Linked DNA regions of Sporomusa sphaeroides DSM 2875. The protein of the gene in region 1 interacts with the protein of each later gene in a pairwise test. Links are inferred from orthologs where the notes say so. Each region holds a gene or a part of one and is shown on either strand. Other genes may lie near its edges.

Region 1 (5,404 bases):
GACTCCATTGCCGGATAGACGCCGCCGCAGTCAAGCTCAAAGCCATAGCCAGGCTTGAGCATGTGGGTGATGTTCGCCAGTGTGGTCTTATTGTGGGGATTGAATTGATGCAGGACAGGAGCCGGAAAGTTCCGTATCGGTGGGATCAGGCTGTTGGCGCCAATGTCTGCGAACAGGCGCGCCGGCTGGGACTGATCATTCGGCCGATTGGTGATGTGGTTATTTTTATGCCGCCGCTTGCCAGTACGGTTAGTGAAATTGAAGCTATGCTGGACATTATCGAATACGCCATTAGAGAGACTGCTGAAACAGGCAGCAGGGAATGCAGCAGTATGCAACCGACTGACTTATAAATGAAGACTTGATTCAAGTGGGGTTTTAACCCCATCTGAATCTTAGTCATCGGATAAGTAACTTAGCTGCACCTGCAAGCTAAAAGTATATTAACGCTGCTTGGAAAATATGCATTTTTTGTATCCGACCACAAGGCTGTTTCATAGCATATAACAGATGGCCTGACAGTTAGCTGTAGCTAACTTATATTTTTGGCCCATCTGTTAGCTTTGGTTAAGTTGAGGAGGTTGGTAAAATGAGCAGTGAACAGGCATCAACAATTGCACTTTCCGATTTGGCAGTAGGGGCATCCGGTTATGTGGCCAGTGTTGAACTTGGCGGATTATTAAGAAGGCGAATATTTGATTTAGGAATGGTTCCAGGCACAACAGTCCGGTGTGTGCGGAAAAGTCCTGCCGGCAATCCGATAGCGTTTGCTGTCAGGGGAAGTACTATTGCTTTGCGCACTGAAGATGCGCAGCTTATTCGGGCGCATCTTTGCAATGATGCTCAGGGAATGGAGGGCTGACAAAGTGGCGCAGGTAATAGTACCGGCTCGCAAAGTATTGCGGGAGCAGTTCGGGATTCATGCCAATCCCGGACAGTTTATTGTTGCTCTTGCAGGTAATCCCAATGTTGGCAAAAGCACGGTTTTCAACGCTCTGACCGGCTTGCGGCAGCACACCGGCAATTGGCCGGGCAAAACGGTGGATAATGCGCAAGGGACGTTTAGCTATAATAACCGGTCCTTCTTACTGGTCGATTTGCCAGGTACTTATTCCATCATGGCACATACGGCAGAAGAACAGATCGCGCGGGACTTCATCTGCTTTGGGCGTCCTGATGTGACTTTAGTGGTAGTGGACGCGACCTGTCTGGAACGAAACCTGAATCTGGCGCTGCAAATTATGGAGATAACTTCTAAGGTTGTCGTCTGTGTTAATCTTATGGATGAAGCCAGAAAAAAGCAAATCCAGGTAAATATAAGCCTACTGGAAAAAGAACTTGGCGTGCCGGTGGTAGCAACAGCAGCACGCCAAAATGAAGGTCTTAATCACCTGTTAGCTGCTTTGTACCGTATAGCTACAGGTGAGTGTAAGACTCATCACAAACAATTGCAGTATTCGCCAGAGGTGGAAGCAGCAATCGCGCAGCTTTTACCCAATATTGAGCGTCATATAGATAAACGGCTGAATGCCCGGTGGGTAGCGCTTAGACTGTTAGACGGAGACAGGGCTTTTATTGAAAGTATTGCCTTGCACTTGCAGTTGAGCGGCAATCCTGTTGTCAGGGAGGCCGTACAATGAAGGATAATGTTAAGCCGCTAAATACCTTTGCCGGTTTATGCGCGGAGGCGGAGGCTATTCGCCTCCGCTATGGCAACCAGTTAAGTGACAGAATAGTTGCCGATGTATATGCCAATGCTGAGAGTATTGCCCGCAAAGTTGTTACATCACCGGCAACCGATAAATCTTATTGGGATAACAAGCTTGACGACATATTGACATCACGTATATTTGGCTATCCCATTATGTTGATACTGCTAAGCTTAGTGTTTTGGATTACCATTGAGGGGGCTAACGTTCCCTCGGCAATGCTTGCCACTGCGCTTTTTAGTTTCCAGGACCAGTTGACAGTCTGGTTTCAAGCTGCTGGTGCGCCTGACTGGCTGCATGGTATTCTGGTGCTTGGCCTCTACCGGGCACTGGCCTGGGTGATTGCGGTAATGCTGCCGCCAATGGCTATATTTTTCCCGCTATTTACTCTATTGGAGGATTTGGGTTATCTTCCCCGGGTGGCCTTTAACCTTGATAATTTATTTAAAAAGTGCAAGGCTTGCGGCAAGCAGATTCTTACTATGTGCATGGGTTTTGGCTGTAACGCCGCCGGCATAGTCTCCTGCAGGATTATTGATTCTCCCCGGGAACGGCTTATCGCCATTCTGACCAACAACTTTGTGCCCTGTAACGGCCGGTTTCCCACCCTGATTGCCATTGCCACCATTTTTGTTGGCGGGGCGTTAACGCCACAATATGAAACAGCTGTTGTCACTGTCTTTATGGCCAGTCTGGTTATGCTGGGAATTGCCATTACTTTTGTCACGTCCTGGCTTTTGTCTCATACCATTCTAAAAGGGGAAGCCTCTTCAATGGTACTGGAACTTCCGCCTTACCGCAAACCGAATATTGGTGCAGTCATTTACCGGTCCATGATTGATCGTACTTTCTTCGTGCTCAGACGGGCGGTTTTGATGGCGGCTCCGGCCGGTGCAATTACCTGGCTCTTTGCCAATTTGTACATAGGTGAGCTCAGTATTCTGCAGCACCTGGCCGGAGGACTGCAGCCTGTCGCCTATGCAATCGGACTTGATGGCTATATTTTGCTGGCGTTTATCTTAGGGTTGCCTGCCAACGAGATTGTTGTTCCAATTTTGCTGATGAGTTATTTGTCTATAGGCCATATGATTGAGCTTGATGAGTTGTCTCAATTGCGGCAAGTCCTCATCAGCCACGGCTGGACCTGGCTGACGGCTCTAAATACCATGTTGTTCTGTTTGCTGCATTGGCCCTGTACGACGGCTTTGCTCTCGGCATATAAAGAATCAGGCAGTGCCAAATGGACGTTCCTGACATTTTTACTGCCGACCATAGTTGGCTTTGCCGTATGCTTTATTGTTGCCCAGTCGGCTCGGGCGTTAGGCTTGGTATAGCCGGAGGATGTCAGACTGCCGTCTACAAATCAGTCGGCTGACGCTCTTCGAGAAAGGTGTATAACTGCTGATACGTATCGGGATTTTTTCGCATAAATACTACGAAGGACTGAATGGCTTCAATAGTTGAATTGGATAAGTAATGCTCAATGGCTTCGGCTTCGGCGGCAATGTTGCAGTTAGTGCGAAGCATTACTAAAAACTCCTGCAGAATCTGGTTGCGGCGGACAAGGAATTTGCCGGTTTCGATGCCTTTGGCAGTCAGGCAGATATGACCGTATTTTTGGTAGGTGATATAACCAAGAAGATTGAGTTTGCGCATGGCTTTGGAAACAGAAGGCATAGACACATTAAGTTTGTGGCTGATATCAGTAACCCGGACAACGCCGAGATTGGCATGAAACCGATAGATTTCTTCCAAATAATCTTCCAGGCTTGGTGAAAGCATAGATATTCCTCCTGAAACCTTGCCGGGTTAATAGCATGAAATTAATAAATAATAATGCTTATCAATAAAATTGTGTTGGCAGCTTAGTATATGTTATGATGAATTATAAAATTTTGAACTGAAAAATAAAAAAAACGCACAAAAAACTCCCTTTTCTTATGGAGAGGGAGTTTTTTTAGGCACTTTATCTACATATCCAGATATTCTTCCCCGATTATTTTAACAATGGCCTGGGCGGCAGTGGCGTCGGCTATCAGCTGGATTAATTGATCTTCTTCCCCTTTGCGGACCAGGGTAACAATACTGACCGTCTCGGCGAAATCTTTGCTTTGGATAGGAAATTTGTTAAGCCGCAACTGATTTTCTACTGTGCCCAGCAGATGGTAGTCAAGCTGGATGGCTAGCTTGGTATGCAGCTGCTTTTCAACAATTACGGCAGCCTCCAGGCTGGCGGAAGCTGCTTTGGCATAGGCACGGATCAGTCCGCCGGCTCCCAGTTTGATGCCGCCAAAATAGCGGGTTACGACAATGACGGTGTTTTTTACCGCCGATTTGTTGATGACGTCCAATATTGGTTTGCCGGCCGTGCCGCTAGGTTCGCCGTCATCATCGGCTTTTTGATATTGTCCATGCTGGCCGATTACATAGGCGGAGCAATTATGGTTGGCTTCTTTGTGACGCTTTTTAATGTCGTTAATGAACGTCACAGCGGCCTCTTCTGTCACGGCAGGACAGGCAGAGGCAATAAACAGGGATTTATTGATTTCAAGCTGGATTTCAGCCACTTGTTTTATGGTGCGGTAGGCAGGCAGCATAAGGAGACCTCCGGTTTTATCTATAGGGTGGTGGTATGGGTTGCCAGTATTCGGGCAAAATCGTCCGGCAGGGGTGCTGTGACGGTAATCGGTTCTTTTGTTGACAGCTGCTCAAAGCTTACCGATACGGCGTGCAAGGCTTGTCTGGACATAAGCGGAGAACGGCTGCCGTACATGCGGTCGCCGATGATGGGGTAGCCAAGATGAGCTAAATGAACCCGTATCTGGTGGGTTCGGCCGGTATCCAGTACCAGTTCGAGCAGTGAAGTGGCAGCAAAGGTGCGGACAGTTTGGTAATGGGTAACAGCCTCCTCGCCTTTGGTGCTGATGGCCCGCCGGTTTGGTGAGTTTGGATGCGGGCCGATAGGGGCGGCAATTGTTCCCGACGGCGGCTGAGGCACACCTTGGACTAGAGCCCAATAGGTACGCTTGAGGGTCCTTGCCTTTAATTGCTCTTCTAATAAAAACTGGCTGCGGGAATCTTTCGCGAAAATTATGCAGCCCGATGTTTCCCGGTCTAACCTGTGAACTGCGCGAACGGTACTCAGGATGCCGCGCTCACGGAGGTGATAAGCCAGATGGTTGGCCAGAGTACCACCGGTTGTTTGTCCGGTGGGATGAACCAGCTGGTAAGGAGGTTTATTCAAAACCAGTACCTGCTCATCCTCATAAAGAATATCGATGTCTCCCGGTTCAGGCTCAACCCCATAGGATGTATCTTCAAGCAGTAAAACGCGTAAATTGTCGTTTGCCTTAAGCTGACGCTGAAGAAAAGCAGGCTTGCCGTTTAAGAATATTCCTTTTTGGCGTGTCAGCTTCTGGATTTGCCGTCCGGAGCAGTGCAGTACCTGCTTAAGATAGTCTTCTACCGTGAGGCTGGTATGCTCTGGTGAGATTTTATGGTTTTGGAATGATTTCATTAATAAATAGCCTTCTTTCAAAAAAGGTATGTACAATTCTACTATAAAATAAAATCCTGCAGTTGGCAAATGCCTTCCCCAGATTCCAGGACTAGTGCTGCATCTGGTGATATACTTCATGTTATTCTGAGTGCAGCACTAGCGCTGTTGTGTTATGATAGGAATAATTAATTAGGAA
Region 2 (8,000 bases), 400 kb from region 1 along the record:
GCGCGCATTACCGTGACAAAAGTATCCTCACTTTATGAGACTGAACCGGTAGGACTGAAGGAGCAGCCAAGCTTTCTGAATGCGGTAATTGCCATTGATACTGATTTACCGCCGCTGGAATTACTTGCCGTTTGTCTTGCTGCTGAGCAAAAAATGGGAAGAGTCCGCGAGGTTCGATGGGGACCGCGTAATATTGATGTTGATCTTTTAGCATATCATAATGTGGAAATGGCCCTTCAGGCACTTGAACTACCGCATCCCCGGATGCCTGACAGAAGGTTTGTATTGATTCCATTAGCCGAGATTGCCGGCAATGTACCTATATTTAAGGGACAAACAGCGCAGGAATTGCTGGCTGTCAGTCCGGACGACAGTCAGGTTACCTTGTATGGCCGGCTCTCGGTGTCCAGGCAGGGGAACGGCATTGGCTGACAATAAGGTTCTGTTTATGAGCGCGCCGGTCGGTGCCGGGCATATCCGGGCGGCACAAGCAGTCAGTCAGATGCTCAAAATGACTGACACTGCCTGCCAGACTGAACTTTGCAACGTGTTTGATTTTTTTCATCCAAGTATTGGACAGGCAATACTCAAAAGCTATTTAAAAATACTGGATATATTTCCGCAGGCTTACGCCGCCATGTATAGCTGGGGTAATCAAAGCCGGTTGGCTTTGATGGGGCGGGACTTGGTCAGCCGGTTTCTTGCCAGGCGCATGGAGGAGTATATCAGAAGTTTTCAGCCATCGGTCATTGTGTGTACCCACGCTACCCCGGCGGGGCTGGTGGCCTGGTGTAAAAAGCACGGCTTGCTCACAGTTCCGGCAGTAGCCATTGTCACAGATTTTGTTACCCACCGGCTATGGGTTTATCCGGAGTTGGACCATTATTTTGTGGCCCATGCCGGCATGGTGGAGTACTTAGGTCAATACGGGGTTGCGCAGGAAGCTGTTACTGTCACCGGCATTCCGGTAAGTCTGGCGTTTAGCCAACCGGGTGACAGGAGTCAAATACTCAACAAGCTTACGCTTGCTCCGGACAGGAAAACCATCCTGATTATGGGAGGCGGGGCCGGCGTCCTGCCGATGGACAGCATTCTGGATATGTGTATGGAAATTGATAAACCGTTGCAGTTTATCGCCATTGCCGGCAATAACCGGCAATTGTATCGAAAACTTATGCGTTTTGCCACAGCAGCCAGGCATCCTGTAAGGGTTTTGGGTTATATTGACAATGTGCATGAAATTATGAGCGCTGCCGACTTATTAATCTCTAAACCCGGCGGTATGAGTGTATCTGAGGCGTTGGCTCTGGGGGTACCGCTTATTATCTACCGGCCAATACCGGGTCAGGAAGAAGCAAATACCCGCTACTTATTAGCCAGGCGGGCAGCGTTTAGGGCTGATTCGCTGCCGGAGTTAAAAACTATTTTGCTGAATTTGATGGCAGGCGAGCATGGCGAGCTTAGCCGGTTACAGCAGCGGGCTGCGGCAGTTGGCTGCCCTGATGCGGCTAAAAATATAGTTAATTTTTTAGTTAATAAGTATTTTTATTAATTAAAAGCTAAAATATTGTAAAAAAATATTTAAATTGGGACTCCTGGCTCTTGACCTTTGGATTTTATCCCAGTTATAATTGCAAGTACTATGACTTACCAGGTGCTTGCTATGTTTTGGCAGTTTAATGCCAGCTAATGTGGAGGAACTGATATGGAACAATTTTACTTGGCTGCTTTGCAAATGGTGCCAGGTATCGGCAGTTCACGCATGAAGGTCTTGATTGATTATTTTGGTAGCGCCCGGCAGACTTGGCTAGCTGACCAGGGCGATTTATTTTTATCCAAATGTATAGATACTGCTATTTGTAATAATTTACTTAGCTGCCGGGACAAGATAGATATACATAAACTGGCGGACACTTTATTTAAAAAAGGAATTTCTCTGTGTACGTTAACGGCAGACAATTATCCTTCGCTGTTGCAGAACAGTTTTAATCCGCCCTATGTATTGTATTACCGGGGGACTTTACCGGCAACCGATAAGCTGATCGCCATTGTTGGCGCCCGGAAAGCTACGGCTTATGGGAAAAATGCCGCCAGCATGTTAGCGGCAGCATTAGCTGCTGCCGGAGTAGGCATTGTCAGCGGCGCCGCGCGTGGCATTGATACTGCCGCCCATCAGGGGGCGCTGGAGCAGCAAGGGTATACCATAGCTGTACTGGGCTCCGGCGTAGATGTTGCCTATCCGCCGGAAAACAAAAATTTGCTGGCAAGCATTGCTGAAACCGGTGCGGTGGTTTCTGAATATGCACCCGGTACCATGGCCCATCCCGGTCATTTTCCGGCCCGTAACCGCATCATTAACGCCTTGGCGCGCGGGGTTATTGTCGTGGAAGCCGCTGAAAAGAGCGGAGCCTTAATAACTGCTGATTTTGCCTTAGAAGAAGGGCGGGATGTATTTGCCGTACCTGGCAGTATTTTTGCAAACACCAGTAAAGGGGCCAATAAGCTTTTGAAGCTGGGAGCAAAGCCTGTCGATTGTGCGACCGATATTCTTGAAGAATATGGTTGGGAAAATTTTTCAGTTAAGCCAACAACGCTGGCGTTGTCAGCAGAAGAACAAGCCATATATGGGTTACTTAATTATGACGAGCCCATGAGCATTGAAGAAATTGTTACAAAGTTGAAGGTATTGCCGGCAACAGCCGCATATATATTATTGCAACTTTCATTACGGGGTTTGACGGTTGAACATAGTGCACAACGCTATACCCGTGCCGCTAGGGAGGGAATTGAGTGAGCAAAGCTCTAGTTGTAGTAGAATCCCCGGCCAAAGCCAAGACAATTGAAAAATTTCTTGGGAAAAATTACATGGTGAAAGCTTCTATGGGACATTTGCGGGATTTGCCCAAAAGTCAATTCGGGGTTGATATTGAGAACAACTTTTCACCGAAATATATTAATATCAGAGGCAAGGGCGATCTGATTAAAAGTCTAAAAGATGCAGCAAAAAATGCTGATACTGTTTATCTGGCGACAGACCCTGACCGTGAAGGGGAAGCTATTGCCTGGCATCTGGCCCATATTCTTAATCTTTCGGAGCATACTACCTGCCGCATTGAATTTAATGAAATTACTAAGCCGGCTATTCAGCAGGCTATCAAGAAACCACGTCCCATTAATCTGCCGCGGGTATATGCTCAGCAAACCAGACGGATACTTGACAGGATCGTAGGCTATAAACTTAGCCCGCTGCTTTGGCGCAAAGTGCGCAAAGGGTTAAGCGCCGGCCGGGTGCAATCGGTCACCGTTCGTCTCATTTGCGACCGGGAAAAAGAAATCCAGGCTTTTGTTCCGGAAGAGTATTGGACAATTACCGCAAAGTTAAAAGAAAAAAGTACAGCCAAAGCATTTGCTGCCGAATTATTTATGGTTGGCAGCGAAAAGCTGAATGTCAACAACCAATCGCAGGCAGAAACCATTGTTAGTGAGCTTACCCATGCCGAATATGTAGTAAGCGACGTGAAAAAGCGTGAGAGAAAGAGAAATCCATATCCTCCGTTTACCACCAGCAGCCTGCAGCAGGAGGCTGCCCGCAAATTAGGCTTTACTTCCCGCAAAACAATGATGGTTGCGCAGCAGCTGTATGAAGGCCTTGATATTGGCCGGGCCGGTCAGGTCGGTCTTATTACTTATATGCGTACCGATTCCACCCGGATAGCTGAAACTGCTCAGCAGGAAGCCAGAGCCTATATTGAAAACAAGTTTGGCGTGAGCTACCTGCCGGCTAAAGCGCCTGTCTACGCCAATAAGAAATCCCAGGATGCTCACGAAGCGGTCAGACCTACCACTCTTGAGCTGTTGCCGGAAGCTATCGGCAAAAGTTTGACCAAAGACCAGTTAAAGCTCTACACGCTTATTTGGGAAAGGTTTATTGCCAGCCAGATGACACCGGCTGTCTACGATACCCTTACCATTGAGATTACCGCCGGAAATTACAGGCTTAAAGCCACAGGCTCACAATTAAAATTTCCCGGATTCTTAGCCGCTTTTAGTGGAGCTATCGGTAAAGGCAAGGAATTGGAACAAAACTCTGACAGTGATCTTGATACAGAAACTACTTTGCCTGAACTAAAAACAGGGCAAGTCTTACAGCTTGCCAAACTGGAACCTAAGCAACACTTTACCGAACCTCCGCCTCGTTATACAGAAGCTTCCTTGGTTAAAGTACTGGAGGAAAAGGGCATCGGGCGTCCCAGCACCTATGCGCCGACCATTGAGACGATTGTTGTCCGGGGTTATGTAGAGCGTGTGGAGAAAAAGTTTCATCCTACCGATCTGGGGATTGTGGTGCTTGATCTCCTAAAACAATACTTCGAGAGAATCATTGATGTTGAGTTTACTGCGGGGATGGAAGACAAACTAGACGCTATCGCCGAAGGTGACGCCTCTTGGCTAGGTGTTTTGGAAGAATTCTATGATCCTTTTGCTAAAGATTTAAGTTTTGCCGAAGAAGCTATCGGGCAGGTGGAACTGCCTGTTGAAGTTTCCGACATTCCTTGTGAAAACTGTGGGAAAATGATGATTATTAAGCAAGGGCGGTATGGAAATTTCCTGGCATGTCCGGGTTTTCCCGCCTGCCGGAATACCAAACCCATTTTGAAAGATATCGGCGTGAAATGTCCTAAATGCGGTGGTGCGGTTGTCGAGAGGAAGACTAAACGGCGCAGAATTTTTTATGGTTGTGAAAAATACCCTGAATGTGACTTTACTACCTGGGATCTGCCGTTAAACGATAACTGTCCCGTATGCGGCACCTATATGGTTCGGCATAAATATAAAAATGGCGGCTTTGCCGCTCTTTGCAGCAACGAGTCTTGCCCGTCACGGCAAACGTCTGAGAATAAAGAAACAACGAAAAAAGCAGAAGGCAAGGCAGCAAAGCCAACTTCCAACAAGGCTTCTGCTAACCGGAGGAAAAAGAGTGGCTAAAGTTACCGTATTAGGAGCCGGACTGGCTGGCAGTGAAGCTGCCTGGCAACTGGCTGAAGCAGGCATAGCTGTAGACTTGTATGAGATGCGCCCCAAAACAATGACACCGGCCCATCAGACCGGCTTGTTTGCTGAATTGGTATGCAGTAACTCGTTAAGAGCTGCTGCTATAGAAAATGCTGTCGGACTATTGAAAGAAGAAATGCGGCGACTGAATTCTCTGGTTATGAAAGCGGCTGATGCTCATTCAGTTCCGGCAGGCGGAGCACTGGCAGTTGATAGAAACGATTTTAGCCGGTTCATTACCGAGACTCTCTGCAATCATCCGCGTATTTCTGTTATACCTGACGAAGTGACAGCAATACCGGATGACAGACCACTGGTCATTGCTACCGGGCCGCTGACGTCACCGGCTTTATCGCAGGCCATTGCCAAGCTTACAGGTAATGATTATCTGTATTTTTATGATGCAGCTGCTCCGATTATTGCCGCCGACTCCCTTAATATGAATACTATCTACCGGGCTTCCCGCTACGGTAAGGGCGATGATGATTACCTTAACTGTCCGATGAACCAAGAACAATATGAGGTATTTTGGCACGAGCTGACCCACGCCGAAACGGCAGAACGCAAAGAGTTTGAAAACATGGTCGTTTTTGAAGGGTGCATGCCGATAGAAACTATGGCTGCCAGGGGCGTTGACACCATGCGCTTCGGGCCCTTAAAGCCGGTTGGGCTAAGACATCCGGAAACCGGAGAAATGCCTTATGCGGTTGTACAGCTTCGCCAGGATAATGTTGCCGCAACCCTTTATAATATTGTTGGTTTTCAGACCCACCTCAAATGGCCGGAACAACAGCGGGTTTTTAAACTCATTCCAGGCCTGGAAAACGCGGAGTTTGTCCGTTACGGAGTAATGCACCGCAACACTTATATCAATTCCCCCAAAACACTGCTCCCGACATTGCAAATGAAGGAGCTGCCAAACATTGTATTTGCCGGACAGATTACCGGTGTTGAAGGATATGTGGAGTCGGCGGCAAGCGGTCTTATCGCAGGGATTAACGCCGGCAGGATAGCCCAGGGTCTCGCGCCGAAAGTTTTCCCGGAAGAGACGGCGCACGGCGCTCTGTGCCGTTATATCACAGAGGCCGATCCGTCTAATTTTCAGCCTATGAATATAAACTTTGGGCTTATACCCCCCTTAGGGCATAAGATCAGAGATAAGAAACTTAAAAACAGAGCTATTGCCGATAGGGCACTGGCGGCGCTAGAAGAATTTATTTGAATAATACGACAATAATATTGCGGAATTTTCTTAGGTGTGTTAGTATAATAGTAATTTCCGCAAAATCAGTAGCCATTAATTTTGTCGGGAAGAATGATGATAATGTGTGATAACAAACAAACAAATCAAATTGACAAATTTATAGATCAGTTTATGTTCTATTTACGAGTTGAAAAAAATTCCTCCCGCCATACGCTGCTGAATTACCAGCGCGACATTTACCAATTTGTCGAGTTTGTGTCAAATCAGGGGGGCGGTGAGAGGCCGTTTAGTTATGTTACCCCGTTGTTACTTCGCAGTTATCTAGCACATTTAAAATCGCAAGAGTACGCTAAAGCGACCATTATGCGACGAATTGCGGCGCTTAGGTCGTTTTTCCGGTTTTTATGCCGGGAAAATATTTTAAGTGAAAATCCATGTGACGCAGTTAGAACACCAAAACTGGAAAAAAAACTACCTGTCTTTCTGGATGCTAACGAAGTTAGCGAATTAATGGCTTTGCCGGATGACAGTCCGCTTGGCTTTCGGGATAAAGCGGTGCTGGAACTGCTTTATGCGACAGGCGTACGGGTTAATGAGCTTGCCGGAATTACTCTGCCGGATATTGATGTTGAGGGACGAACCATTATCGTCTCCGGTAAAGGGGCGAAAGAACGAATTGTTTTGATGGGGAAGACGGCAGCCGCTTTTTTGGAAAAATACCTGCAGCGTGCACGCCCTGTATTGTGCACTAAGACTGGCGAATATGGCCGCCAAACCAAAAAGCAGCATAGCTATCTGTTTGTCAATAACCGGGGAGGCCCGCTCACTGACCGGAGCATCCGCCGGATTGTTGAAAAGTATGTGGAAGAAATGGCTTTGAAGAAAAATGTCAGTCCCCATACCCTGCGTCATACTTTTGCTACCCATCTGTTAGATAACGGGGCAGACCTCAGAACCGTGCAGGAACTCTTAGGCCATGTTAATTTGTCGACAACTCAGCTTTACACCCATATAACTACCGAAAGACTCAAAGCCAATTACAAGAAATCGCATCCACGTGCCTAAATTCCCTTGGAGGTGATACCATGTTTCACGCTACAACGATTGTTGCTGTTCGCCATCAGGGAAAGACAGCTATTGCTGGTGACGGACAGGTTACCTTTGGTCAAAATACAGTAATGAAACACAACGCGAAAAAAGTGCGCCGCCTTTATCATGGTAAAGTTTTAGCCGGATTTGCCGGCTCGGTTGCGGATGCATTTACGTTATTCTCCAAATTTGAAAGTAAGCTGGAAGAATTTAATGGCAACATGATGAGAGCAGCTGTTGAACTGGCTAAAGAATGGCGTTTAGACAGAGTTTTACGCAGACTGGAAGCCCTGCTTATTGTTATTGATGCCGAACATCTTCTCATTATATCAGGCAATGGGGAAGTCATTGAACCGGACGACGGTGTCACCGCGATAGGTTCAGGCGGACCCTATGCATTGGCAGCCGCCAGAGCGCTTGTGCAGCACTCTGACTTGCCGGCCGCCGGTATTGCCCGTACGGCACTTGAAATTGCAGCCGGTATTTGTGTCTATACTAATGACCATATTACCGTAGAAGAACTATAGTTTTAAAGGGGGATGATTTTGCTGGAACTTACACCAAAAGAAATAGTCAATGAGTTGAATAAATACATAATCGGTCAACAGCAGGCGAAAAAATCAGTTGCTGTGGCACTGCGAAACCGCTGGCGCAG

The links.
Region 2: the proteins of SPSPH_RS06495 (region 1) and topA interact in binary tests that used the Escherichia coli proteins (3 or more experiments, as listed by UniProt). The link is inferred for Sporomusa sphaeroides DSM 2875 from one-to-one orthologs.

The regions. Positions count from the first base shown.
Region 1 is NZ_CP146991.1:1,472,580-1,477,983, forward strand. Bases 2,494-5,324 are described here. They hold SPSPH_RS06495 (YigZ family protein), read right to left. Parts: upstream 4,307-5,324; coding sequence 3,680-4,306; downstream 2,494-3,679. Other genes in these bases: SPSPH_RS06485 (nucleoside recognition domain-containing protein), read left to right, coding at 2,494-3,043; SPSPH_RS06490 (metal-dependent transcriptional regulator), read right to left, coding at 3,066-3,491; SPSPH_RS06500 (RluA family pseudouridine synthase), read right to left, coding at 4,327-5,226. Also shown: bioA (adenosylmethionine--8-amino-7-oxononanoate transaminase), read left to right, coding at 1-353; SPSPH_RS06475 (FeoA family protein), read left to right, coding at 590-862; SPSPH_RS06480 (FeoB small GTPase domain-containing protein), read left to right, coding at 867-1,640; more of SPSPH_RS06485, read left to right, coding at 1,637-2,493.
Region 2 is NZ_CP146991.1:1,873,221-1,881,220, forward strand. What follows is about bases 2,389-5,388. They hold topA (type I DNA topoisomerase), read left to right. Parts: upstream 2,389-2,790; coding sequence 2,791-4,986; downstream 4,987-5,388. Other genes in these bases: dprA (DNA-processing protein DprA), read left to right, coding at 2,389-2,794; trmFO (methylenetetrahydrofolate--tRNA-(uracil(54)-C(5))-methyltransferase (FADH(2)-oxidizing) TrmFO), read left to right, coding at 4,979-5,388. Also shown: folK (2-amino-4-hydroxy-6-hydroxymethyldihydropteridine diphosphokinase), read left to right, coding at 1-432; SPSPH_RS08465 (MGDG synthase family glycosyltransferase), read left to right, coding at 425-1,552; more of dprA, read left to right, coding at 1,706-2,388; more of trmFO, read left to right, coding at 5,389-6,274; tyrosine recombinase XerC, read left to right, coding at 6,377-7,321; ATP-dependent protease subunit HslV, read left to right, coding at 7,342-7,872; ATP-dependent protease ATPase subunit HslU, read left to right, coding at 7,891-8,000. UniProt on the Escherichia coli protein: Releases the supercoiling and torsional tension of DNA, which is introduced during the DNA replication and transcription, by transiently cleaving and rejoining one strand of the DNA duplex.